DNA from 2 places in the Solibacillus daqui genome. Region 2 is predicted to be linked to the other one. Evidence: a T-box and tRNA genes for the amino acid it is inferred to sense, from the RefSeq annotation. Region 2 holds a T-box; the other holds one or more tRNA genes.
What was found. A T-box is a leader RNA that pairs with one kind of tRNA and senses whether it is charged. The one in region 2 lies ahead of metG (methionine--tRNA ligase), so its partner is inferred to be a tRNA-Met.
Positions count from the first base shown of each region.

Region 1: it encodes a tRNA-Met, which carries the amino acid that the T-box ahead of metG (methionine--tRNA ligase) is inferred to sense. The anticodon was not compared.

Region 1 is NZ_CP114887.1:79,187-91,151, reverse strand. It holds gene tilS (tRNA lysidine(34) synthetase TilS) at 1-644, opposite strand, end outside; gene O7776_RS00435 (SpoIIE family protein phosphatase) at 789-3,149, opposite strand; tRNA gene O7776_RS00430 (tRNA-Met) at 3,428-3,504, shown strand; tRNA gene O7776_RS00425 (tRNA-Glu) at 3,514-3,585, shown strand; gene O7776_RS00420 (sodium:potassium antiporter) at 3,801-4,022, shown strand; gene O7776_RS00415 (S1 domain-containing RNA-binding protein) at 4,210-4,638, opposite strand; gene O7776_RS00410 (FtsB family cell division protein) at 4,824-5,261, opposite strand; gene yabQ (spore cortex biosynthesis protein YabQ) at 5,309-5,764, opposite strand; gene yabP (sporulation protein YabP) at 5,764-6,063, opposite strand; gene O7776_RS00395 (RNA-binding S4 domain-containing protein) at 6,148-6,438, opposite strand; gene yabN (bifunctional methyltransferase/pyrophosphohydrolase YabN) at 6,443-7,909, opposite strand; gene O7776_RS00385 (putative polysaccharide biosynthesis protein) at 7,919-9,523, opposite strand; gene spoVT (stage V sporulation protein T) at 9,732-10,268, opposite strand; gene O7776_RS00375 (hypothetical protein) at 10,504-10,830, shown strand; gene mfd (transcription-repair coupling factor) at 10,895-11,965, opposite strand, start outside.
Region 2 is NZ_CP114887.1:1,499,813-1,511,777, forward strand. It holds gene thiD (bifunctional hydroxymethylpyrimidine kinase/phosphomethylpyrimidine kinase) at 1-648, shown strand, start outside; gene thiE (thiamine phosphate synthase) at 638-1,249, shown strand; gene O7776_RS07140 (NADPH:quinone reductase) at 1,392-2,366, shown strand; gene O7776_RS07145 (amidohydrolase family protein) at 2,454-3,197, shown strand; gene O7776_RS07150 (hypothetical protein) at 3,368-4,801, shown strand; T-box leader at 4,856-5,098, shown strand; gene metG (methionine--tRNA ligase) at 5,214-6,848, shown strand; gene O7776_RS07160 (histidine phosphatase family protein) at 6,857-7,411, shown strand; gene O7776_RS07165 (DUF2812 domain-containing protein) at 7,421-8,563, shown strand; gene O7776_RS07170 (hypothetical protein) at 8,789-8,980, opposite strand; gene O7776_RS07175 (hypothetical protein) at 9,130-10,050, opposite strand; gene O7776_RS07180 (DUF2812 domain-containing protein) at 10,547-11,689, shown strand; gene O7776_RS07185 (P-loop NTPase family protein) at 11,783-11,965, opposite strand, start outside.

The DNA.
Region 1 (11,965 bases), 1.4 Mb from region 2:
TGTTTTAATAACGGGACAATATGATGGCGAAAACGATTCCGCGTATACGCATCTTTTGCATTACTTGCATCTTCACGATACGTAAGTGCTTCGCTATGTAAATATTCCCCTATTTGCGCTTTTGTAACCCCTAAAAATGGGCGAATAACAAATTGTTGTGCAAATGAACGAATCGGCAAAATTCCCTTTAAGCCATTTAACGAGCTAGCCTTTGTTAAAGCCATGAGCATTGATTCTAATTGGTCATCCGCATGATGTGCCGTTACGAGCTTTGTGAATGCATGCTCTTGCATTAGCTGTTCAAAAAATTGATAGCGCTCTCGGCGGCAAATAGCTTGTGTATTGCCGCCCTCCTGTTCGTAAATCGATGCAATAGGAATGGCACAGCTATAAACCGGTATCGCAAAATCATTACAATACTGTTCCACAAATAAACGATCTTGAGCTGAAACCTCTCCACGCAGCATATGATCCACATGTGCGACTGCTATATCAATCTGCAGATAATGGCGAAAGCGCTGAAAAAAAGAGAGAAGCGCCATTGAATCAACGCCTCCCGAACAAGCTATCAATAATTTATCTCCTTGCTGTATGAGCTGAAGTTCTTTCATATATGCTAATACACGATGCTCTAAACTATGCATCAAATTCACCTCATTTTCAATTACGCCACGGCTAACTTATGTCCAGATTTTTTAAACCCGCTTGAAAAATCCCCCTAAAAAATCTGTAACATCCACCGGGGCTCAAATTGATTCAGTTGGGATTCTCCCCCCCGCTGAATCAATTTAAACGACATTGGTCGGTCGAAAAACATGCCACGGCTTTGCTACATGTTGCAAACGAAACAGCATGACAGTACAATCGTCAGTTATTTCATACTTCTGCTTATAATGCGTCATACAATCAAATAATGCGACTTGAATCGATGCACCTTGTGCTAAACTTTCACGAATCGCTGATATAAATCGCTTTTCCTGCACATCCCATTGCTCTAATGCCGTGAATAAGCCGTCTGATACCATTAAAATAACATCTTCTGCACGGAGTTTCACCATTTCTGTATCGACAGCAAAGTCTGGTAAAAATCCTATTGGGGCACATGTACTTTCTACTTTAAATAATTCGTCCCCACGCAGCACATACGTCGTCATACCGCCCGCTTTCCAACACCACAAATTACCAAACTGTAAATCAACAAGCGCAAAATCCATCGTGGCATACATATCCGAATCATTTTTAAGCGATAAAACGTAGTGCATCGTATGCATTGCCGTTTCTGGGTCTAGATTATAAGCTAAGCATTGCTGCAACATATGAATTAAACGTTCGCTTTCTTCTTGCGCTGACTGATTTCTCCCCATTCCATCCGATAGCATCATTGCCATTAAGCCTTTATGCAGTGGAAACACGCGATAGGAGTCGCCCGAAATAGCATGGTCTTTATAAGAATACGTATATACATCATACTCCAATTGATAGCGAATTGCTGAACGAAACTTTAATTGTCGGTAAAAAATTGGATGACGTTGTTCACTTATAAGCTCCCCTTGCATTGGTTCGTGAAGCCATTCAAACAAATGCTTTTCAAGTGCTTGCATCAACCCTTGCAAATCGCCTTCATCAGCCATATAAAAATTGATTTCACGCTCACCGATTTCATTGTTTTGCCATTCAATATGCAAGCACTTTAAGCCTTGCTCTATTAAAAACTGCTGTAATTGATTCGATGTTTCTGGAGCATCTAGCTCTTTTTGCTGATGCTGTAGTAATTGTTGTAAATGCTCCGTTAAATCGCGTAATTGAAGCGCAATCATCTTTTTACCATGATAAAACTGACGCTCCATTTGCTCTTTTTGTAATGCCGCTTGGAGCTCCTCTAGTAATTTTCCAGATTTGATGCATTTGCTTTTCAATTGTTCTTCTGCACGCAACCATGTCACGGGCTTCGAACTACGTCTTGCTAAACGCCAATTTTCTATAATTGGCACCATTTCTTGCTCGCCACCAAAGCATTGCGCACGGCGAAAACAGCTTGAACAAATTAAAAATGGCTCATTATGTGTAGGTTGATTTGTTGTTGCTGCTACATCTTTTGTAAATCGCTCGAATACAAGTTCATTCATAAAAAACGCAAAATGTTGAAATTGTTGTAATTGTTGCTCCACCATTTCATTACGATGAATACGAACAACAGGTGTTGTTTGTTGCGTATAGTAATCTCGACACTCTTGCAAAAAGCTCTTTGGCAAAAGCAAAAATAAAATCACACCCGTTATACTTGATAAAAAGTACACACTATCGAGTGGTAACGTAGCATCGTAGTAAAAGAAAAATACACTCGGCAGCAAGCTAAAAACCGCAAGAACTACACGCCCATAAAGTTGGACAAAGCTCGCAACTAACCCGCTACACGCATACAATATCATCATCCCTGTAAATGATAAATCTGCCAAACCAATTAAAAACCCAAGGGCTAACGTCAAAACAACAGTCGCCCCAATTGTGGATGTAAACGCCACAATACAAATCAATAATTGCAGCATAATTTGTGGTAACGAAAAATATACTACGACAAGTTCCTTCATACCAACAATCAAACTGGCTAAAATGAAAACAGCTGCAACCATTTTATGTTTTGTCCATTCATCATTACGCGCACCTTTAATTGGTACAAGTTGATTTAAAAAAAATAAAATCATAAGGGCAAACAAGCTTTCATAAACAATTGAAGCGATTACCAACACCGTCGGCAACCCACCATTAAGCACTATTTGCCAAAGCATTTGCACAGCCAAAACCGCTGTTAGTAACTGTGCATAGACTGAAATTTTTACATATGGAAAACGGTGTAATCCCTCTAGCCATAACAATTGTAAGAGAACCAACATCCCTTGACCAAACCCTAATAAAAACGTCCCTAAAAGTCCGCCGATTAATACGAATTTTTGAGAGTTCGGTAACTTTTCCCTTAGGACGAGCCAAAGTGGTAAAAATAATGGAGCAATCGTTTCAAAAAATACTGCCTGCGCAAAGCAAAAGGCAATAAATAAAATACTTACCGCAAACAACTGCTTTCTATTGTTTAATTCATCGAGTTTTAAACTAGGAAACATTTTTTCTTCTTGCTGACGATTGATTGTAACCACTATACTCACCTTTTCTTTTTGTCGCTATTATAGAAAAGATGCAATTAGAATTTTGTCTGTTTATAGTAGCCTCATAAAAAAAACGTTCGACGATTTTTTTACATAACAGTGAAAATTGTAATATTTTATCCCTATTTCATGCATAATCCCTCTCCAAATTAAAGTATTTTAACTATCTTTCCCAAAAAAGATAAGTATAAATTATTCTTATTTAAATTTATGAAATTAGTGTTGACACTTTTAACGTAGCCTTGTATTATTAGTTTTGTTGTTAAATTGGCGGTGTAGCTCAGTTGGCTAGAGCACTCGGTTCATACCCGAAAGGTCGTGGGTTCGACTCCCTCTGCCGCCACCATATTTGTTTGGCCCGTTGGTCAAGTGGTTAAGACACCGCCCTTTCACGGCGGTAACACGGGTTCGAATCCCGTACGGGTCATCTTAGGAAGTGCTATCCTAAAAGTGTTTACTTTTTGGACAACACTCGTATCATGTATTAATAATCCGCTATAGGCGATGGTAAGAATAAATTCTCACCACCCTCGGCGCAAAGGGATTGTCTTGGAATTATTTCCTAGGCAATCTCTTTTTTCTTTATCATTTAATGGAAATAATAGTACGTTTCACTTTATAATGGAAAAGGAGGTGGCGTTGATGTTGATACAAAACTTTACATATTTAGCTTTTCTGTGTGGCGTTAGTATGCTTTTAGTCGTCGGTGGTGTTGTTTTAACAAACTTACCATTGCCATTACAAATTATTATGATTGCGATTGGCTTAATTGGCGGTATTTTTTGCTTTATCACATTAATTCGTGTTCTTATTAAACATAATGCCGAAAATGCGAATAAATCATCACCAGAACAAAAACGTTAATTTTATTTGAAAGCATAGCTCTGGCGAAAATAGCACAAGTTGTTATTTTTCTTTTACGGATTACACTAAAAATTTATGCTTTCCTGCTACGCACAAACAAAAAGCAGATTCACACAGGGCTTCCTCTGTGTAAATCTGCTTTTTCATCTATATGACACTTTTTCTAAGTTTCAAATAGCCAGCAAAATTATCCTCTGCGAGCTCCTCGTCCACCACGTTTTGATTCAGTTGCACGTTTTAATGTAGTTAAACGTTCATCGCTATCTTTTAAGAAGCGCGCCATTTTTTGTTCAAAGTTTTCTTTTGGTTGACGATCGTTACGATCATTTGAACGATTGTTTTCACGACGAGGACGTTGTGGTCGCTCTGGTCGCTCAGCTTGAGGCTTTGCTTTACGAATTGAGAGACCAATCTTACCATCCGCTTCAACATTCATCACTTTTACTTCGACTTCATCGCCGACTTTAAGGTGTTCGTTAATATCTTTTACATAGTTGTCCGCTACTTCACTAATATGAACTAAACCTGTTTTTCCATCTGGAAGCTCAACGAATGCACCGAAATTTGTGATGCCTGTTACCTTACCTTGTACTTTGCTGCCTACTTCAATTGACATAAAAAAAATGCTCCTCCTTAAATTTTAAGAGACTTCTAATAAAAGTCGTTTATCAATTAATAATGAAACTTTTGTTCAATAGTTTCTCTTCTAATTATAGCTAACATAAAAAGAGTGTCAACAAGACACTCTTCTAAAAGGTAAAAAATGACATTTTCCTTATAACCTATACTACTTTTGTGTCATTATTCATCCTTTTTATCCGAATCTGTTTTTTCATCTTTATTATCTGATGTTTTTGGAATTGTAAAGATAATCTCGCCTTCTTCAGAAAGGAAAAACTCTTTTCGTGCTAACTTCGCAATATATTCATCATCTTCTAATTTTGCAATTTGCAAATTTAACATTTCTTGTTTTTCTAAGGATTCTTCTAATTGTGCGTTTACTTCGGCTTTTTTAATTTGTTTGTCAGCAAGTCGTTCATTTTGCATGCTTGAAAATTGTGCTAAACCAACAATTGAAGCAACAGCGATGATTAAAAAGATGGCCAGCCTTCGGCGAAGCAATACGGCTTTTTTCGCTTTTTGTTTTGCTATTTTGGCGTTCGGATTTGAACGGACAAATTCGTTATCAAGTGGTTGAACATTATTATGTAGCTCATCTTGAATATCTCGTTTCCCCACTGCCGTCTCCTCCTTTGTTTTAAAAAAGTTATTATCATTATACGAGTTCATTTCTTCGATTTAAAGTTTTTTAACAAATATTTCTTAAAAAATTTAAAAATTGGATTTATTATTAATAAACAAAGTGCTATTACAAACTGAATTATTTTACGAATAATCACCACAAAGACATGTCCAATAAAATAAATGGGCTTAATCACTATGTTCACAAAAAGCCTTCCGATAAAACGCGCAATATTTTGGAAAAATAGCTCATAACTAATAATTCCTAATATTTGTGCCAGCGGGTCGACAAATCGCCATTGTCCTCCCTTTATTAAAAATAATAAATAAAATGTGCTAATGGCTAAAAGAAGCCATACAAGCCCTTCTAAATATCGTGCTATATCGCGAATAAATTTTATCGGAAATTGTCTTGTGATTATTCTTGTCCCATCAATAACCATACCCACGGCAATTCCGCTTATAAACATGACGATGATGCTTACAAGCTGCGCACTCATCATCCAAATAATTTATGGAGGAAGCTTTTCGATAATCCGCTATCACTTTCATCGTACTGCAGTTGTTTGACTTCTCCTTCTAATGTCAGTAAGCCTTTGTCCACATCTAAATGCACAATGCGTAATTCTTCACCGCGGATGAGTAGATGTCCTTGTGATGTGTTAACAAAAAATTCCTCTTGATCGAAGCGTTCAATGCTTTTTACTGATGTCATGTCCATTCGTTTTCGATTGCGTACCGTTACTAAATGATCTCCTGAAGAAATTGTATAGCGTGTACTTTCTTGATGAATTGTCATGCCAGTCCCCCTTATCCTTCATAGTTGTACACTATATGCTTGCTAAAAAAAAAGCATGACAGATTTTTCTGCCATGCCATCATTCTATTCTTCATCATCAATAAATTCTGGGTCGACTTTTTCAAGACGCTCTTCTTTAAGAATGGTAAACATTTTTAATGCATCTTCTTTTTTCACAGTTTCGCGCAGCTCTTCTACACGTGCTGTGACGATTTTTTGCCCGAAGCGAATCGCTAGCTCATCGCCTACTTTGACAGTACTGCTGGCCTTTGCAACTTTACCGTTAATAGAAATACGACCTTGTACGGCTACTTCTTTTGCTAATGTACGACGTTTAATTAAACGTGAAACTTTCAAAAATTTATCTAAGCGCATAAAATTACTCTCCTTTTTCTAAACGTTTTGCTTCATCCCAAAAGCTATCTAATTCATCTAACGTAAAATCACTAAATGTTTTACCGCTATTTTTCACACTGTTTTCGACAAAGTTAAAACGACGCGCGAATTTTTCATTGGCATGTAGCATTGCTTCTTCTGGTGAAATTTTGTAGAAGCGCGCCAAGTTTACTAATGTGAACAGTACATCACCAAACTCGTCCATGCGGCTTGTCGCTTCACCACTTGAAATTTCTTCGCGGAACTCTTGCCATTCTTCTGTTAACTTATCCCACGCGTCTTTTACATTTGGCCAATCAAAGCCAACTGCCGCCGCTTTTTTCTGGTAGTTATATGATGTTTGGAGTGCTGATTCAGGCCGATATTCATTTTTTAATAACGGCTCGTCCCCTGTTTCGCCCTTTTCTGCTTTTTTAATCGCTTCCCAGTTTGCTACAACTGTATCGGCATCTTCTACTGATACATCCCCAAACACATGCGGGTGACGGCGAATCATTTTTTCACTAATTGACGCTAATACTTCTTCTAGTGTGAAGTAACCATTATCCTCACCAATTTGAGCATGTAAGAATACTTGTAATAGAACATCGCCAAGCTCTTCAACCATTGCGAAATCGTCTTCTGCATCAACCGCAGCTAAAAATTCATGCGCCTCTTCTAATAAGTACTTCTTCAATGATTCATGCGTTTGCTTTTGATCCCAAGGGCAACCTTCTGGACCGCGCAATTTCGCAATAATCTGACGGAATGTTACCCAATCACGTAGTGCATCTTCATCTGCCGTGACAGGTGGTACATATACTGTCGTTAAGTTATTGATTTCTGCCGACTGATCTAACTCATATAACGGTACAGTACGTAATTGTTCTTGTGAAGAACCCGCTGCTGTGACAATTGTTACTGGATAATCATCACGATATTTTTCCATTAATGTGAGCTTTACTTCAGACGCACTGAACGAATCGTACACTTGCGCAATTAAAATGTGCTGGCGCATATTAATATCATGCATCGACATGCTTGTGCCATCTAATAGTTGGAAACCTTCAATTGGGTCAATTTTTAACGCGCCGAAAATTGGGTCTAAAAAGCTTTGACCACCTTCTATAACAAGTTTAATCTTTCCTTGACTGTCAGCTTCGATTAAATGCTGTACCGTTTGCTCAGCTACTAACGGATGCCCTGGTACTGCATACATTATATCTTCTACTTCTACAGCCTCAATTAAGCGTTCTGCAATTTCCTCGTATACTGGACCGAATGTACCGTGTTTCATATACACTTCGTCAAAACTCTTAAATTCGATACCTTCTTGCTTTAAATCTTGTAGTACAGGATGATCCTCTGTACGTACATATAAATTTTTTGCAGCTTTAATTTTTTTATAAACACCCATTTGCATTTGTTCAAAATCGGCTGCACCTAAACCGATGACTGTTAATTGATTCACACGATACACCTACTTCTTTCGATTTAACCATAATTGATACATAGCCATACGACGACCAAACGGAATTAAAAACCAATCCTTTTCCGTCAACACACGTAATTTCGCTACAACGGTAATAAAACTAAATGCCCCAAGTGATACGAGGATCCCACTATAAATAAGTGCTACCGAACGACGCATCTCAGGAGCTGTAAATACAATATCTAAAAGTAACACTGCACACATGACTGTCACAATCATTACGAAGCTTGCGACAATTAGCTTTCGGTAAAACATTGCCGTGGCTAAGCGACTTACTGCTATTTTTTTCATATAAATGACTAATGCGATTGCTGCAAAAATTAACCCCACTGTACTCGCAATCGCAGCACCCAGTACATCTAAATGCGGTATAAGCACCACATTTCCAATATATTTTAACGCAATACTTATCAGCAAAAATAGTGCCGGCATTTTTAATTTACTATAGCCTTGTAATACCGCCATAAACGTCAGTATTATCGATAACGGAACAATTTGTACTACATATAATCGTAGCATATTGGAATAGCTATCGGTCTTAAATAAGAGCGTGTTCGCATAAGGCATAACCAGTACGAGTCCCAGCGCTGCCGCCACGCCAAATAAGAGCGAGCTACGATACGTCAATTGAATAAATGGTTTTGCTCCACGTCCGTTTTTTGCCTTTGCTTTTAATGCGACGAGCGGTACAATAGCTAACGAAAGTGACGTTGCAATGACAATTCCTAGCTGCACAAGCGGCTGTCCGCGATCATAAATCCCCTTCATTTCCATTGCTTGGACAGTTTCCACACCAGAAGTCACAAGCATTTTAAAAATCGTAAATGAATCAACCAGTTGGAAACATAACAGTAGTAACGCACTCATGCTAATCGCGATACTATAGAGCGTTACTTCTTTCAAAATCGGCCACACCACCACTTTTTTTTTCGCAATGGGCTGTTGTTCACGTTTTAAAAACAAGAATAACAATATGATTCCTGCTACTTCACCAATGACGGTTCCTAATACTGCCATTTTCCCAACAGTATATACAGAGGACGTAAAATGTAGCAACACAATCGTACCAACTAAAATAATTGCTACACGAATCGTTTGTTCAAACACTTGTGCATAGGCAACTGGTTGCATATAACTATTCGCTTGAAACGTCCCTTTTAATAAGGCTAGTAACGGCATGCACAATGTAATGAAAGACCCCATCTTCAATAATCCTGCAAGTTCGGCATCATTCATTAAAGCGGCAAGGGCATCTGCTCCGAAAAATAGTAAACTAAAAAATATTAGTGATAGCACCGTTAAATATTTAAAAATTGCCCAAGACACGGCACGTTTTTCTATGGCCGTACCACCACGTGCTTCAATATCTGCTAGCATTTTGGAAATGGCTACCGCAAAACCACTTGATGTCCAAACGACAAAAAACGAAATAAACGGATACACTTGCTGATAGACATAAAAGCCTTGATCGCCTACCAAATTTTGATAAGGCACTCGGTAAATAGCACTTAAAATTTTAACAATAAGTGCTGCCATCGTTAGTAATAACGCACCTTTCATATAATTTTTCATTCCAAAATTTTGCGAAGACATTCTATTTCCTTCCTCTACTACATACAATGTATTTAGTATAACATGAAAAACTATTTGTAAAATTAGACGTTGTGCCATTAGAAAAACACATTTCGCGACAAATAACGCGAAATGATGTCTTATCTTATGTGGATTTCCATGAAGTAAGATGATCCTTTCCTATCCACAAACAAAAACGTCCACTTTACATGGACGTTGTTTCAAAGATTTAATTTTCCATTTGCTTCGCTAAAAAATTGGCTGCTGCTTCGGCTGCCTTCTGTTCAACATCTCCTATGAAATGCACCTTTGAAAATAAATAAACGGCTCCAATAGGATCACCATGCGCAATTATAGGCACAATACAATAAGACTTTACTTGTTCATGTTGTCCTGTAACGAGCTCAATCGATTGCTCGAGTTTTTCAACTGTAGCTGTTCGATTTTTAATATGATCTTCAGAAAACATTGTCAATCGTCTTGCTAAGTAATCTTTTTTAGATGCACCTGCAACGGCAATCATTTCATCTCGGTCGCTAATACATGCTGGTGTACCTATTGTTTCAAATAAACTCTCCACATATTGCTGTGCAAATTCACTTAAATCATTAATCGGTGAATATTTTTTTAAAATGACTTCACCTTCTCGGTCAGTATAAATTTCTAACGGATCGCCTTCACGAATACGCAATGTTCTACGGATTTCCTTCGGGATGACAACACGACCTAAATCATCGATGCGACGAACTATTCCTGTTGCTTTCATCGTTTATGTTCCCTCGCTTTCATCTCTTTTTACATCAAGATGCTACTAGTTTGGCTTAAAAGAAATAAACCTATGCATGGGTTCATAACCAAATTTTTAAAATTACACACTTTTTTTTGGCATTTCAAATTGATCAGATTAACTACATTTGGGAATTTGTTTTATTTTTAGATTTATTTCTGTTTTTTAAAAACGAAAACAAAACATCTAGGAACGTCCATAGGAGGTGTTGGAATTGTTAAGAGTAGATGCTATTGTCTCTACGCCCGATGCATATCGTCAGCAACAATACTATGCAGGAACACATTTGGTGCATTATCCGAATTATGCAACAGAACGTGCAGAGGTTATTTCAAAATTTGAAAATGGTATTTTTAAACGTTATTTAGAAAAACCAAACGGCCAACGTGATCTTACAATGACTTCCACAACACGTGAAAAACAATTTTTAGCGTTACGCCAAGAACATCGTAACCGCGAGGAGCTATTACAGAGATTAAATTATCAGAACGGTGTTCACTATAGCGTTCAGCATTCTATTAAATCGATGTTAGAATTATAATTTTCTCGATATAAAAAGAAGGATACGAAGAAGTCATTTACTTGTTCGTATCCTTCTTTTACTTTTAACTTCCCTTTTTTGCTCCTGCAATGACTTCCATCATTTTTTCTACGACATCAAACGGTAAGTGATTGCCACATTTATGATAATCTACGGTAATAACAAGCTGAGTGCCTTCCATACCAAAGCCGATCGCGCGCCCAAAGTTCATTGACTGCTCCACAATTTTCGCACCATCTGCGTATTGTGTGCCTTCTTCTGAAAGTGTAATCGATACGACCTGCTGTTTTTCTTTAATTGAAACAACGCCAGCCTGTGCCGCCCACACTTTCATACGTGCCACACGCATTAAGCGCTCCGTTTCAACAGGTACATCGCCAAAGCGGTCCTGCATTTCGTCAATAATTTCATAATAATCTTCTAAATGCTCCATCGCTTTGATACGCTTATACATTTGGATTTTTTGATAGCCATCTGGGATATAGGCATCTGGAATATAGGCATCAACATGCAGAATTACTTCAATTTCTTGCTTCTCTTCTTTTTTCACACCTGTACGACGCTCCTCAACAGCCTCTTCTAACATTTGTGAATATAAATCAAAGCCGACTGAATCGATAAAGCCATGCTGCTGTGCACCAAGTAAATTGCCCGCACCACGAATCGATAAATCACGCATAGCAATTTTGAAGCCTGAACCAAGCTCAGTAAATTCTTTCACTGCTTGCAGACGTTGCTCTGCGACTTCTGTTAGCACTTTATCACGCTCATACATAAAGTACGCATAGGCAATACGATTTGAACGACCAACACGTCCACGCAATTGATACAACTGCGATAAACCCATACGATCCGCATCATGAACGATTAACGTATTTACATTCGGAATGTCGACACCAGTTTCAATAATTGTCGTTGTCACAAGGACATCATATTCTCCATCAATAAATGATAAAATAACCGATTCTAGTTTTGCCTCTGTCATTTGACCATGTGCAAATGCTACACGGGCATCTGGTACTAGCATTTGAATCTCTTCGACGCGGCGGGTAATATCTTCGACGCGGTTATACAAGTAAAACACTTGCCCACCACGAGCCATTTCACGTTCAATTGCTTCACGCACTAACGCACC
Region 2 (11,965 bases):
TTTGTTCAAGCACAATTGAAGGCAGTACTTGAAGATTTAGAGGTCAAAGCTATAAAAACAGGTATGCTATTTAATGCTGAAATTATTGCTGGGGTCGTTTCATTACTGAAAGAACATCAAATTCCAATAATCGTAGATCCAGTTATGATTGCAAAGGGTGGTGCGAGCTTACTACAGCAGCAGGCGATCCAAGCAATGAAAGAGCAATTACTTCCAGTGGCTACGGTTTGTACACCGAATATCCCAGAGGCAGAGGTGCTGACAGGTCGGACAATTGAAACCGCGGAAGATATTGAGCTTGCGGGACGTGATTTATTGGCTTTAGGCGTCAAGTGTGTAGTCATGAAAGGTGGACATTTACAAGGAGAAAAGGCGATTGATACGGTATTCATCAGCGGCGGGCCTACCTTTATGATGGAAACCGAGCGCTACGAAACGAAGCATACGCATGGAACGGGCTGTACATTTTCAGCGGCAATAACGGCTGAAATCGCAAAAGGAAGCTCACTAAAGGACGCGATTATAGAAGCGAAAAAATTTGTTCAACTTGCAATAAGCCATCCGTTAAATATCGGTCATGGCTTTGGACCAACGAATCATTTTGCGTATCGACAGCAGCAAGGGACGTGTAAAGTCAATGTCTATTAAATTAGATAAATATTTCATTATGGGAACGAATAATTGCCAAAGTGAGCCACTAATTATTTTAGAGAAGGCACTGCAAGCCGGAATTACGATGTTTCAATGGCGGGAAAAGGGCAATGGTGCATTACAAGGAGAAGCGTATGAGCAATTCGCGCGTGCGTGCCAACAACTTTGTAAGCAATATAAGGTCCCGTTTATTGTCAATGATGATGTGAAACTGGCGTTGAAATTGGATGCAGATGGGATTCATGTTGGGCAGGACGATTTAGCGATTGAAGCCTTTCGTCAACTTGCAGCGCATAAAATCGTTGGGGTTTCGGTTCATAATATGGAAGAATTAGAGAAGGCAATGCGTGCGGGTGCGGATTATGTTGGCATTGGTCCTATTTTTGCAACTACATCAAAAGAAGATGCAAAGGCTCCAGCAGGTGTTACATTTTTAAAGGAAGCAAAAACATGCTATCCTGATTTTCCGATGGTGGCAATTGGAGGTATCACGCCTTTAAACAGCGCTTTTATACGTGAAGCGGGTGCGGACGGTGTGGCAGTCATTTCTGCCATAAGTTTAAGTGAAGATATTCATCAAACGGTACAATCGTTGTAATGGTGAAAGTGGATGAGGGACGTCTCATCCACTTTTTTTCATTGGGTAAGCCATTGTTAAAATGTGAAGTTTAGTTATAAATGATGTACAAGCGTGAATTTTTTTAATATTCTATTATTATTACAAATTCGAGGTGAGCATATTGAAAGCAATTGAAATGAAAAACTTTGGTACTTCGGAAAATTTACAGCTAGCGGAATTACCATTACCATCCATTTCGGCAACGGATGTAATCGTGAAGCTACATGCAGCAGGGGTAAATCCAAGTGATGTTTATACATCAACAGGTACATATGCCATCAAACCACAATTACCATACACACCGGGCTTAGATGGCGCGGGAATTGTGGAAGCAGTTGGAGAAGCGGTAACAAATGTACAAGTAGGCGACCGCGTATTTGTCGCAAGCTTACCAGGTGCAACGACGGGGACATTTGCAGAAGCGGTCGTATGTGATGCAAACTATGTGATGCAATTACCCGAGCACATAAGCTTTTTGCAAGGAGCGGCACTTGGCATACCAGCATTGACCGCGTTTCGTGCAGTTGTGCAAAAGGCAGGTGTACAAGCTAATCAAACGGTACTTATCCACGGAGCAAGTGGTGCGGTTGGTTTACAGGCGGTGCAAATGGCAAAATCACTTGGGGCAACGGTAATCGGAACAGCCAGTCGTGGAGAAGGAAAGGCGCTTGTAAAGGACGCCGGTGCAGATTATGCGTTTGATCATATTACAGAAGGCAATATGGAGCAGATTCTTGAAGTAACAGAGGGTGCTGGACCAGATGTGATTATTGAATTTTTAGCAAACGTCAATTTAGCGGTCGATTTACAATTGGTGGCGAAGTACGGAAAGATTATCATTGTCGGGAATCGCGGTGACATTGAAATCAACCCGCGTTTAATTATGCAAAAAGAATGTGATGTAACTGGCATGGTGTTATTTAATGCAACGGGTGAACAGCATCGTGAGTTAATGACAAGTGTAGCGGCGATGCTTGAAGCAAATAAGCTTACACCGTTTGTTGGTCATAGCTATCCGCTAGCACAGGCAGGCGAAGCGTTTGATGCGGTAATGGCAGGAAAGCATAATGGTAAGGTTGTACTTCAAATTTTATAAGAAAAATAATGACCAAATATAACTAAACATTGTTTTCCTTATTGGCTTGAGGTTTGTTAAGGGGAAATTATAAAGGATGGACTAGCTATGAGAATTTTTGATGCCCATTTTCATATTATTAATTTTGATTTTCCGGTAATTGAAAATCAAGGCTATATGCCGCCTTCTTATTTAGTGGAAGATTATAAAAAGCAGACAGAGAGCTATAACATTGCAGGTGGAGCCATAGTGTCGGGCTCTTTTCAAGGCTTTGATCAAGGCTATTTACTGCATGCCTTGCAGCTATTAGGAGGAAACTTTTGTGGAGTCACTCAATTGCCGTATGATGTTAGCGATGATGAGATTCTGCAGTTAAATGCAAAAGGGGTCAAGGCGCTACGTTTTAATGTTAAGCGTGGGGGTTCCGAGGATTTATCAAAGCTCGATTATTTCGCGCGTCGTGTGTATGAGCTTGCTGGTTGGCATAGCGAACTGTATATTGACGCTACGGACATTCCAGACATTGCAATCACACTTTCGCAATTACCAGCTCTGTCCATTGATCATTTAGGTTTGTCAGAGCAAGGTTTACCACATTTATTGAAGCTCGTTGAAAAAGGGGTACGTGTGAAGGCAACAGGCTTTGGTCGTGTAGAATTACCGATTGCAGAGACGCTTAAGAGTATTTATGATGTAAATCCTGACGCATTAATGTTCGGTACCGATTTACCGTCAACACGCGCCGAACGTCCATTTGAAACTGCGGATATAGAACTCATTCTGCAGCTTTTTGATGAACGAGCCGCCGATAAAATATTTTATAGTAACGCAAAACAATGGTACTTTAAATAATAGATTACTCCAACTCGAAGCGAATTCGAATTGGAGTTTTTATTTTTGAAAATTAGAGAATAAATGGTAGTTTAGTAGCGATTTCTGTTTGATTACAAAATGTCGCTTCATGATTGTTGAAACATTGGTATTATTTAAAGAGCCATACAACTTCGAAGGGGGCAAACAACTTGGGCTTTAAAGAAGAAATAAAACGCGAAATGCGTAACGCAACAAAGGATGTTGCAAAGGAAGTAGAAAAGCATTGGGTGCTTGATTTTGAAGGGCACAAAATTGAATTTATTAATAAAATGTTAGAAGAAACATTGCTTGTAGACGGAGAAATCATTGCACAGCATATTCGCCAATCGATTTGGTCACATATTGTGCCCTATTCAAAATTAATGGGAACATTTGTAGGCAATGATGGCAAAACGCATAAGGTGTATGTGAAAGTAGGTGGCTTTATTAAGTTAAATGTCACAATCAAAGTCGATGGAAAAAAACTGTTGGCTGAAACACAAAAGTTAACGATGATTCCTTGGAAAAATAAACAAGCAATCGTTCCTTTTTTACAGCAGCAATACTCAGAGCACGGTAAGCTAGTCAATAAGGAGTTACCGGATGATGAGTATTTATATGATGAAAATCAGATGAGGTTAGCCCCTGGGTTTGCCGATCAGCTAGCGAACGAACCGGTGCTGTTGTCATATCCGAAAAAGCTTGTGAAACTGTTGATTACGCAAAGTGAAAATCCTACAGAGGCAAATCGTAAAGCGACTTATGAAAAAATTCAGGAAGAAAAGGTCATTTCTTATTTCCAAGAATTTTTAGTACAATTTACAGAAGCCGAAAAGGACGAAACACTTGTGCAGCAGGAGGCGTTGTGGCTATTAGAGCATGCCGCACATCGTGAAGTCGTAAAGTTTGCACTTGTTGTGTTAGGTACGACTGACTGTAAAAATCTTAAGGAGCAATTAAAGCTTATAGCATTGCATGAGGAATTTACTGGAGTGGCATTATTTGCGCTTTCAAACGGTGTGCGCAATGCCAATGACGATATTTGGGACATCTCAAAAAATGTTTCAGATTGGGGCAAGTTAGAGGCACTGAACTTTTTAGAGCCAGAACGCGAAGAAATCCGTCATTGGTTTTTAACAGATGGTATTGAAGATATCGTGCCAGGGGTTCAGGCTTCGCTACAATGCGCGGATAAAGGTAAACTTGATATTGAGCTGCATGAGGATACGATTAGTGGTGCGATATTTGACGGGGCAAGTAAGTTGATTTTGGCAATGCTTTATGATGGTCCATACCGTGAAATGGATGAATATGACTACGCGGGGCAAGTGCTCATGCGTTATACAAAGCATGCCAAAACGCATTGCGAAGCGATGCACCACTTTTACACGCTAACACAAATAGCAGACTATTTGATTGAAGATGAAGAGGTTTGGAATGGGCGTTTTGAATACAACTGGAAGCCGCATGAAAAGCTAGCGGTCGAAACAGGTATTGAAGAAATTAGCCGAGATATGAAATGGTTGGACGAAGCGAAGGGAATGCTTGTTGATCAGCCAGACAATCAAGATGCGCTAGCAATTGTGAATTTTTATAAAAAGTAAAATGGCGAATTTGCTTGAATCAATGTATTTGATATAGTAAGATGTTGGTAATTGGAAAAAGCGTTGATAAGGAAGAGTACGTAATACGGCGTTATATAGAGAGCTTTTGATGGTGGAAATAAAGCAAACAACGATTACTGAACATGGCCTTTGAGCTAAAGTACCGAAAACATTAGTAGGCTACTTTCGAGAGATGCACTCGTTACAACAGCATCAGTATGAACACGTACTGACTTGAGGCAAATAGTGTGAGCTATTTGTAAATTTAGGTGGTAACACGATTTATTCGTCCTAATCGCATTTTGCGGTTAGGGCGTTTTTTTTTTACAAATGTGTAATGAGGGAAAGCATTTGTAAAAGGATTCGTACATCTCAACGCTTTTATTGAATACAATTTTAGGGGGAAATGTAAATGGCAATTTTAATCGGAGGTGCTTGGCCATATGCAAATGGCTCACTGCATCTAGGGCATATCGCTGCGCTATTACCTGGAGATATTTTAGCGAGATATTATCGCTTGAAAGGTGAGGACGTACTGTACGTATCGGGGAGTGACTGTAACGGCACGCCGATTTCGATTCGTGCAAATCAGGAGCAAACAACGGTTACAGCGATTGCGGACCGATATCATCAGGAGTTTGTCGATTGTTTTAACAAGCTAGGCTTTACGTATGATTTCTACACGCGTACCGATGCCGAACATCATCACAAATCCGTTCAAGAAATTTTCTTGAAGCTTTTAGAAAATGGGCATTTGTATACGAAAAAAATCGAGCAAGCATATTGTGTAGTGGATGAGCAGTTTTTACCTGACCGCTTTGTGGAGGGAATCTGTCCAAATTGTGGGGCAAAAGCGCGAGGTGATCAATGTGATAATTGTTCAGCGATTTTAGACCCGCTTGATTTAATTGATAAGCGCTGTAAAATTTGTGGCACGGAGCCGGAAATTCGTGAAACCGAGCATTTTTATTATACATTTAGTCAGTTTCAGCGTCAGTTAGAGGATTATGTAGCGCGTACTGAACAGTCGAATGCGTGGCGTGATAATGCGATTCAACTAACGAAACGCTATTTAGCAGAGGGGCTGCCTGATCGAGCGGTAACTCGTGATTTGCCAAACGGTATTGATGTTCCGGTAACGGGCTTTGAGGGTAAGAAAATTTATGTGTGGATTGAAGCGGTTGCCGGTTATTATACAGCGAGCGTGGCGTGGGGTAAGGAAAACGGTTTAGATATTAAGCAGTGGTGGAATGCGGAAACAACTTCGTATTATGTGCACGGCAAGGATAATATTCCGTTTCATACAGTAATTTGGCCAGCAATTTTACTCGGCTTAAATACAGAAGCGCTGCCAAAGCATATCGTATCTAACGAGTATTTAACGCTTGAAAAACGAAAGCTGTCGACAAGTCAAAATTGGGCGGTATGGGTGCCAGATATTTTGCAACGATATCATCCAGATTCGCTACGATATTTTTTAACAATCAATGCACCGGAAACACGTGATGCTGACTTTTCGTGGCGTGAGTTTATTTATAGTCATAACAGTGAGTTGCTCGGAGCATTTGCGAATTTTGTAAATCGTACATTGAAATTTATCGAGAAGTCGTTTGATGGTAAAGTACCGAATGTAGAAGTGGATGAAGGAAAAAAAGCGCAAGTTACGGAATTATTTGAAAAGGTCGGACAAAAAATTGAAGCTGGTTCGAGTAAAGCAGCGCTCGATACGGTTTTTGAATTTGTGCGTGCGGCAAATCGTTATTTTGATGAGGAAAAGCCGTGGATTACGGTGCGTGAAGATTTAGCAGCATGTGAAAATACAATGGCGACGTGTACAATGCTTATTCAAAATTTTGCAGTGCTGTTAAAGCCGTTTTTACCTTTTGCAAGTGAAGCGATTGAAGACATGCTACAAGTGCGTGGAGATGCTTGGGAACCGCAAGTGACATTGGCGCAAACGATCGTAAATGTCGTACCACTGTATGAACGAATTGATGTGAAGCAAATTGATGAGGAGTTAGAAAAATTAACTGCGAATGAAAAATAGGGGGACTTATGACAATCGTCTATTTTGTGCGCCATGCACATTCCGTGTATACACCGGATGAATACAAACGCCCTATTTCTGAAGCTGGGCGAATGGAAGCTTTAAAGTTAATCGAACTCTTTGAAAATATTGATGTGCAGGCAATGTATGCGAGTAGTTACTTACGTGCAGTACAAACGATTGAGCCGATTGCACAAGCAAAAAATTTGAGTATTATGCAGATTGAAGCACTAAACGAACGGCTATTGAGTAATCCGCCGGTTGAAAATTTTGACGAAGCGATTTTGAAGGTTTGGCAGAATCCAACGTTTGCCTATCCAGGTGGGGAATCAAATATTGATGCACAAACTCGTGCAGTTCCAGTGTTTAGGGAATTACTAAAACAGCATGAAAATGAAGTTATTGTCATTGGTACACACGGCAATATTTTAACGCTTATGTTACAGGTGTTTGATCATCAATATGGTTTGGAGTTTTGGAAGGGGTTAATCATGCCAGATGTCATTAAGGCTGAGTTTTTGCATAATCAGTTGGTGTCTGTAGAAAAAGTAGTCATAACATAGGGGGAAGTTATGGATACAAAACGTAAGCTGGTACCTGTAGAGTTATGGAACATTGGGGAAATCGAAAGCTGGCTTATCGAACAAGCTCAAAATGGGCGAATACTTGAAAAATTGAGTAGCTTTAGGGCAACGTTTCTTCTAGCAGAGCCACAAAATTTGGAATACCGAATGATCGTCATGCCTGAAAAAGATACCACACGTACGAATGCCCAGGAACTCGAACAAGCAGGTTGGTATTATGTGACAAGCCATCAGTATTATCATATTTTTTGTTCACAGCAGGCAGATGCTACAACGGAGATTGAAAAAGATTTAATGCAGCAGGCACAATCTTTTTCGGGCATTTTGCTGGATTTGCGTAAGAGGCTTCTGTTTAATGTTTTGATGATTGTGGCGTTTATTGGCCTAGTCATTGCTTTATTCATGGATGTTGAGGCGCCGATAACGAGTGTAATTGGAGGGAGTAGTATTTCGGTACTCGTGTTTTTTTATACAAATGGTTCATTAACGGTAACAATTTATAAAGACTACCTCAAGGTGATGCGCATCAAAAATCAGCTCGAACAAGGGATTGTACTGGATCACCACGCAAGTTGGCGTTCAGCAAAAGTGAAAAAATTCGGGTGGAGTTGGTTGAATTTTGTGTTCGCGGCTATTTTAATATGGATGCTCGTAATAAGTTTTACCAAAAGCGGCAACGAAATCTTACCTAAAAATACTGCGGATTTACCACTTCTGCGCTTACATATGATTGAACTGCCTAAAGAAATGGAATTGAGTGTGCGCGATCATGCAGGTGTGAACTCCCTCGAGCAAAACTGGTCAATCTTTGCTCCGGTTCAATATGAAGTGAATGAAAACGTAGATATACCAACAGAAAATCAAGTAACCTATTCACCGTGGCTTCATTTCCGGGTGATTGAATGTACTGTTCCAAGCTTAGCAAACGCATTGTTTTATGAGTGGGTAACCTATTATCGATTTGAAAACGACGCCGAATTGTCGCACGCGGCGTTTGATCAAGTAATTGTAGAACAAATATTTGAGGATAAGGTACGTATTTTAACAAAAAAGGATAATCAAGTGCAGTATGTGGACTATCAGGGTGAGGCAAATGTCGAGGCAATTTTAAGCGCATTAGAAAATTTATAAGTTTGAACAAGAGGTTTGTTTAAAGTTAAAACGCTATAAACAGACCTTTTTCCTTTGAATATAATAATATCCCACATGATAAATAATGAGGTTTATCTGATAGAGGTTGTCATAAATTAATTTTAAAGTTGAACAACCTCTTTAAAAAGTTATCAAGTCAAAGGGGTTTATTATAGGATTGGAATAGCAATAATCGGAAATATTATTCCTAAACACTTGGTTTTATCATTTTTTGTGACTATTACGTTCTAGTGCTAGAATGATAGGGTGGTTGGCGGGAAGAATTTCCTTTAATTTAGTTAACTTTTGTGTCATATCCAATGGCATTGGAGTACTCTCCTTGATTCGATTGAATGGATGATTAGGTGGAAGATTCTGATTTACATTAATCAATTTATCGTTTGGTTTGTTTTCCAAATTCATCACTCCTTTCTCGAAGACGAATGATAGGTTTAATCTTTATCTCAATCTAATGTTCTAAAGTCAGTATCAAGAACAATTTGTCCTGGGAGATTTACGCTTCAAAGGGTACTTAGAAAAAATTTTAAAGCGAATTATGGAATCTGCTATTCCCATAGAAAAGCATGATCTTCCCCATTAGCCGTTTCCGAATCGCCCACAATCTGTCCACGGTTATTAATACCAAAAGCAGTACTGAAGGTTCCCCCGAGCGTACCGAGATCAGTCATCACGCCGTTTTGCCATAGGAAAGCAAGAACGCTCCCATTAGCCGTTTCGGAAAATCCCGTAATCTGTCCCCGGTCATTTATACTAAAAGCTACACTAAAGGTTCCACCAAGCGTACCAAGATCGGTCATCACCCCATTTTGCCATAGGAAAGCATGACTTTCTCCATTAGCAGTTAGCGAATCGCCCACAATCTGTCCACATTCATTTATACTAATAGCTCCACCAACGCTGCCACCAAGCGTACCGAGATCGGTCATCACCCCGTCTTCCCATAGGAAAACATGAAATTCCCCATTAGCCGTTTCCGAACCTCCCACAATCTGTCCCCGTTCATTTATACTAGAAGCTCCACTAATGCTTCCACCAAGCGTACCGAGATCGGTCATCACCCCGTCTTCCCATAGGAAAGCATGAGTTTCCCCACTAGCCGTTTCCGAACCTCCCACAATCTGTCCCCGGTCATTTATATTATTAGCTATACTAATGTTTCCGCCAAGTGTACCGAGATCGGTCATTACACCTTTTTGCCATAGAAAAGCATGTAAAGGCGAATTAGTAGCCGTTTCCGTATATCCCACAACTTGTTTACGGTTATTTATACTAAGAGCTACACTAAAGTTTCCACCAATTGAACCGAGATCGGTCATCACACCTTTTTGCCATAGGAATGCATTTAGTTCCAAATTATTAGCCGTCCGAGATGCTCCTACAATCTGTCCCCGGTCATTAATACCAAAAGCACCACTGAAGATTCCCCCGAGCGTACCCAAATCAATCATATGTGGCATTCTTCCCATATACACCATCCTTTCAAATAATAAATATAATAGGATATGAAAGATTTAATAGGTCTGATTGTGCTATTCTCTCGTCAATATGGAAATCAACTATATTACAACGGTATCACTCAAATTTGATTTGTAATAATTATCCAAGGAAGGTGGGGCAGATGATGATATTTTTCTTCATCTTACTTCTCAGTACGTTTGGAATGGGGAGAATATAGCTTAGTGGAGCATATGAACATCATTGTGATTGTCGGCTATCCCGTTGCAATCGCTAGTTTCATCGCATTGAGCTACAGTGTTTGTAGGAAATTGAACGCCTATCTACATCTTAGAAGAAAAGATAACCATGTGTAGTAATTGCACATGATTTTTCTAATGAACCTCTTATTTCTCAAACGAAATTTTCTGGTTCACCAAAAATCCCCTCTACATTATGTAGTAATTACTTTTTCAGATTGAATACTTTCTACCTCTATTTTACAATAATGGAAAGGAGGCTGATGTCTTGGGCAAAAAACGAAAGCTCGTGCCAGTGGAATTATGGCAGCGTGGTCAGGTGGAGAGTTGGCTCACCGAACAGGCACAGCACGGCCTAAAGCTTGAAAAAATTAATAGCTTCATGGCAACATTTCAAAAAACGGAGCCGCAAGATCTTGAATATCGCATGATTATCATGCATGAAAAAGATAGCTTTCCACCAAATACGAAAGCATTGGAACAAGAAGGTTGGCAATACGTTGTCAGTTATGAGTATTACCATATTTTTTGCTCGCAGCAAGCGGATGCTTCCAGTGAGATCGAATCCTTAGTAGAACAAGCGGCATCATTTGATGAGATTATAAAGAAAACCCGCAATCAAATACTAATAAATAGCGTGTCAACTATAGTCATTTTAACACTGATTATTGCACTGTTTCGGAATGCGATGATGCCGATTACAAATACCATTGAAGGCTATACATTAGGTACGTTATTTATGATTTTTACAAATAGCTGTATGGTTGTTATTTTTCTTACAGAATGGCTTGGGGTTAAGCGCCTAAAAAGGCAATTACAGCAAGGAAGAGCATTAGATTACCGCGCAGGCTGGCGAATTCCACGCCTTAAGAAATTCGGCTGGAAACTGGGCTATTTATCTATTATAATCGTTTGTTTTGTTGTTATTATCAAGCAAGTTAATTCTTCTAGTTATGAAACACTTCCAAATGATACAGGGGACTTACCGATTTTGCGCTTAGCTATGATTGAATCCCCAGAAATTTTAACACAACAAGCGCTCTCTGAAAATGATTGGTACAATTTGCTAGAGCAAAATAGGTCGATCTTTGCTCCAGAGCAATACAAATTTCGTGAAACTTTGTCCGTTCGGCTAGAAAATCAACAATTGTATGAGCCACGTTTCGAATACAACACGATCGAATGTGTCGTACCTAGCTTAGCAATTGCGTTATTTAATGAATGGGCAACTTATTATGAAGTAGATAACGAACCCAATTTCTCGCATACAGAGTTTGATCATGTACTTGTGGCTAAAATATATGAGGATACTTCACGCATTTTAACAATTAAAGAAAAGCGCGTGCAGTATGTCGACTATCAAGGTGAAGCAAATATCGAGACGATTTTGAAAGCTTTAGAAAATTTATAAGGTTAGCAAGAGTGCTAAAGTTAAAACAGTAAGTTGGTGTAGTAGTTTGGAATGGTATTCCCAAACTACTACATTTTGGTTGAGAAAAAATTATCACAAATTATTAATCCAATTGTTCAAATCTTGTCTGTTATTGATGATAATTAGTTTTTCTTCATACATCTCCGTCATTTGTAAAAATCGTACTTTGTCTACTTTTTCAAATTGTTTATTCCATTTAAACATATTCAAAAATAGCCTAAATGTCGGTTGATAATTTGCTTTTTCAAATCCTAG